One region of the Bacillus sp. T-10(2022) genome, then DNA from elsewhere that is predicted to be linked to it. Evidence: riboswitches for the same ligand, from Rfam matches in the RefSeq annotation. Region 1 holds a riboswitch; the other holds the start of a gene.
What was found. A riboswitch is a leader RNA that binds a small molecule or an ion and turns the genes downstream of it on or off. The one in region 1 is predicted to bind cyclic di-AMP.

Region 2: another riboswitch for cyclic di-AMP. It lies ahead of OSJ91_RS01450 (cation:dicarboxylate symporter family transporter); the one in region 1 lies ahead of OSJ91_RS03580 (TrkH family potassium uptake protein).

Annotation. Positions count from the first base shown of each region.
Region 1 is NZ_CP113518.1:746,754-748,959, reverse strand. It holds gene OSJ91_RS03585 (hypothetical protein) at 140-331, opposite strand; cyclic di-AMP (ydaO/yuaA leader) riboswitch at 661-803, shown strand; gene OSJ91_RS03580 (TrkH family potassium uptake protein) at 980-2,206, shown strand, end outside.
Region 2 is NZ_CP113518.1:287,919-290,124, forward strand. It holds gene OSJ91_RS01445 (efflux RND transporter periplasmic adaptor subunit) at 1-682, shown strand, start outside; cyclic di-AMP (ydaO/yuaA leader) riboswitch at 884-1,031, shown strand; gene OSJ91_RS01450 (cation:dicarboxylate symporter family transporter) at 1,205-2,206, shown strand, end outside.

The DNA.
Region 1 (2,206 bases):
ATGTAAATAACGCAAAAAAACTCATTCAAAATAAATGAGTTTAAAAGCAAAACAAGATATGGATTTTTCGCTCAGCGTTCCGGATAGAACACAGGAATACATAATTGAATACCGCTAATGAATGTTGGATTCAGTTGATTTACCTTAGGGAAAACAATTTTAAAAACGGATTCTTTTTCTTATCCGTTATCCTTAACTCATTCATGATGATTTGATCCTCATGATCGGCTATCCATTTCCTAAGTGCATCTTTATCCTGGCATTGTGTTAAATATGTTTGGCCACCCTTGCCTGTAGCATTAATAACATATCTATTGAACGTCTTCTCCATAATTGCCCGCCTTTTTAATAAAATGTATTGAATTTAAATAATAATGTACTGCTTTTACCTTTATCTTTTACAAAAGAAACATAATATATATGTTACAAATTTTGATTCGCAATAGCATGTTTTGTTTGAAACTATTGAATAAAGTACATCGATGCCGGTTATCATAATTGGATTAATCGAACCTATCATAATGTGCTAACTAATATTTGTCAATACGTTTTCTAAATGTAAATAAAACGTAAATTTTCAGTTTTGTTAAAGAAATATTTTTTTACGATTTAGGGGTTTACAACTGCTAAATGATGGGAGTAGAATACGTTTATCAATTTAATGCATTTCGGCCAAAACTCATGGAAAATGAGTACGGAGGACCCAATCATTTGGGGTTAATTCTGCCTTGCAGAAGGGATGAGATCAGCTCTTTCGCCATCCTACCCGTCAGCTAACTTCGTCGGCTAAAGCGAAGGAGGTCATAAGACCGCCTATTTCGGGAGCTTATTTTGCACGCTTTTTGTGACAAAACAGCAGTTCGAGGTTTTTCGCAGGTCTTTTTATTATGCCTTTAAAAAGATTCGAAAAGCAGATTGATGATTGAAATGTCATACAGTTTTACACAATTTTTTTATGGGTAGGGATGATCATTTGAGAATGACAAAATTGGATCCGCCAAAAATACTTGTACTCGGCTTTGCCATCCTGATACTTATTGGGGCCTATTTATTGACCCTGCCGATTTCCACAGAAAATGGAAATGGTCTTTCTTTTCTGGATGCTTTATTCACCTCGACTTCAGCTACATGTGTAACAGGACTGGTCGTAGTGGATACGGGATCGACCTTCACCACTTTTGGTGAGTTGGTCATCCTAACATTGATTCAGGTAGGCGGCTTAGGGTTCATGACATTTGCGACGTTTTTCTTTTTATTATTAGGCAAAAAGATTTCTTTAAAAGGCAGGTTACTCTTGCAGGAGTCCTTAAATAATCTATCCATGGCAGGTGTAGTCAGGTTAGTGAAACGGCTTTTAATTTTCACGGCCATCATTGAGGGCATGGGTGCCCTTATTTTATCGATTCGCTTTTCTTTTGACATGCCAATCGGCAAGGCGATCTATTACGGTGTTTTTCATTCCATCTCGAATTTCAATAATGCCGGCTTTGATTTAATGGGGGAATTCAGGAGTTTGACCCCTTATGTATCGGATCCATTCGTAACCCTTACCGTCGCCTTCCTCATCACGTTTGGCGGGATAGGCTTTATCGTGATGAATGAAATATACGAATATCGGAATACACATCGTTTATCCGTACATACGAAGATAGTTCTGACGACTAGCTTGACCCTTACGATTGCCGGCGCGATTATAATCTTTTTATTCGAGTTTGGTAACCCAAAGACATTGCAGCCTTTATCTTTCATGGGTAAAACGCTGTCGTCTTTATTTCAATCGGTATCACCACGGACGGCAGGCTCCAACACGCTGAATATCCCTGATTTAACTCAGCCTACATTACTGCTCATCATTTTCTTGATGTTCGTTGGGGCATCACCCGGATCGACTGGCGGCGGGATTAAAACGACTACATTGGCGACGCTTGTCGGAACGGTTTGGTCACAGATCAAAGGTAAGGGTGATGTGGTATTGTTCCGCCACCGCATCGTGAGTGAAACGATTTTTAAAGCATTATCCGTCACATTCATTGGTGTATTCGTGGTTTCAATCATCTCCATTCTGCTGACCATCACTGAAAGCGGAACTGACTTCTTGATGATTTTGTTCGAAGCCACTTCAGCTTTCGCCACCGTGGGACTTTCAATGGGTTTGACCCCAGAATTATCACCGGTTGGCCGGATGCTCATAATTTTCACGATGTTT
Region 2 (2,206 bases), 460 kb from region 1:
ATTAAGTTCAATTGAGGGTCAGTCCGGTGCGATCATGTCGACGAGTGAGGCTGATGGTGTAGTTAAAAATATCAATAAAAACCTGAATAACCCCATTATATCCATTGTTTCGACAAATATGGCAATTGAAGGGGATTTCACCGAAGAGGAAATGAAAAAGGCTGAAGTGGGCATGACTATAAAAGCAAGTTCCTCTGATTCAAAAACGGCATTGAAAGGGAAGATAGGCCGCATCCATTCCTATCCCGCTGAAGAGCCGTCATTAAAAAAAGATAACAGATTTCCATTTCAGGCACTAATCGAATCGGAAGGTGAAGAAACGGAAGCTTTGTTGGTGGGATCCAAAGTGAACCTTACTGTAATAACCAATGAGAAAGCAGGTGTACCCTCCATTCCTATAGAGGCGGTACAATACCATAAACAGCCTTATGTTTACAAATTGACTAAAAAAGGCTATGTGGATAAACATTACATTACAAAAGGGCTTAAGGCTGAAGGGATGCAAGAAATCATAAAGGGACCGTCGGTGGGTGACGTCATCCTAATGGAGCCGGATGTGGCGAAGAACCATTCTTATTTTATTACCCCAATCCAATTTGAAAAAGTGAAAGCGGCAACTTATAAAAAATTCACCTCTAGGGAAAAAGTAAGATATCTGTTGCTTGGCATTTTGGAAAAATAACCGCTTCTTACATCAAGAGAGGTGATGTCAAATTAGTTCTTAATTATATATCAATATAACTTATATGATTAAAAATCGGGAAGAGTAATTATAGATACAATAGTCTTTAATGCAGAATATTCAGACATATTTAAAGATTTTTTCTAGAACTAATGCGAATTAATATTTACAGATTATCATTTTTAGTATAATATTTTATTATAAGTTAACTCGCTTAATCTTATTCCAAGAACGGGGGACCCATTTTTGTGGATTTTATCCGCTAGGGGTGAATTCAGAAATGAAAGGGCATTTGTGTTTCCAATTCCTAACCCGACAGCTAACCTCGTCAGCGTCTTTAAGGGAACATGTGTGAATATTCACGCCAATAAGAAATCGACACATGAAGTGTCTTTTTTTTCGGCGTAAAGACAGAGTTTTTCAAAAAAAGAAAAATTACTTTCTTTTTATTAGTATCTTGTTTCCCTTACCGAGACAAAAATGTTTTTGCATCAAAGACTTTATGGAAGGTGAGGAAAGTAAATGAAGAAATTTAAATTAAGTTTAGCTAGCCAAATTTTTATTGGTTTAATTCTAGGGATTATCGTTGGTGCCATTTTTTATGGTAATGAGTCGGCCCAAAGCTTTTTACAGCCATTCGGAGACATTTTCCTACGAATGATTAAAATGATCGTAGTGCCGATCATCGTATCCAGCCTTATCGTTGCAGTTGCCGGTGTAGGTGATTTGAAAGCGGTAGGTAAACTAGGTGCTAAATCATTATCATACTTTGTTGTTGTAACTATGATAGCGATTGCTGTTGGTTTAATTTCAGCGAATATTATCCAGCCTGGTGCTGGTGTGAATATGGATAAACTGGAACAAACTGATATCTCCACATATGTTGATACAGCAGAAACTAAGCAGCATGAATCGTTCGTAGATACACTCGTGCACATCGTACCATCCAATCCAGTTAAAGCAATGGTAGAAGGCGATATGCTAGCGATCATTTTCTTCTCCGTGTTGTTTGGACTTAGTATTGCGGCCATCGGTGAAAAAGGTAAACCAGTATTCCGTTTCTTCCAAGGTGTAGCTGAAGGAATGTTCTACCTGACTAACATGGTCATGAAATTCGCTCCTATCGGTGTATTTGCATTAATCGGTGTGACTATCTCCAAGTTCGGTTTGGAATCTTTAATTCCGTTAGGAAAGTTAGCGCTTTCTGTTTACGGAACAATGATTTTCTTTGTAATTGTCATCCTGGGTCTTATTGCAAAATTTGTAGGATTCAATATCTTTACATTGATTAAACTTCTAAAAGAAGAATTGATTCTTGCTTTCTCTACTGCAAGTTCTGAAGCGGTTCTTCCGAAAATCATGGAAAAAATGGAGAAAGCGGGATGTCCGAAACATATTGCTACATTTGTTATCCCGACTGGATACTCTTTTAACCTTGATGGTTCTACATTATACCAAGCGTTAGCAGCTATCTTCATTGCTCAAATGTACGGAATCGATTTAAGCGTGTATGAGCAAATTACG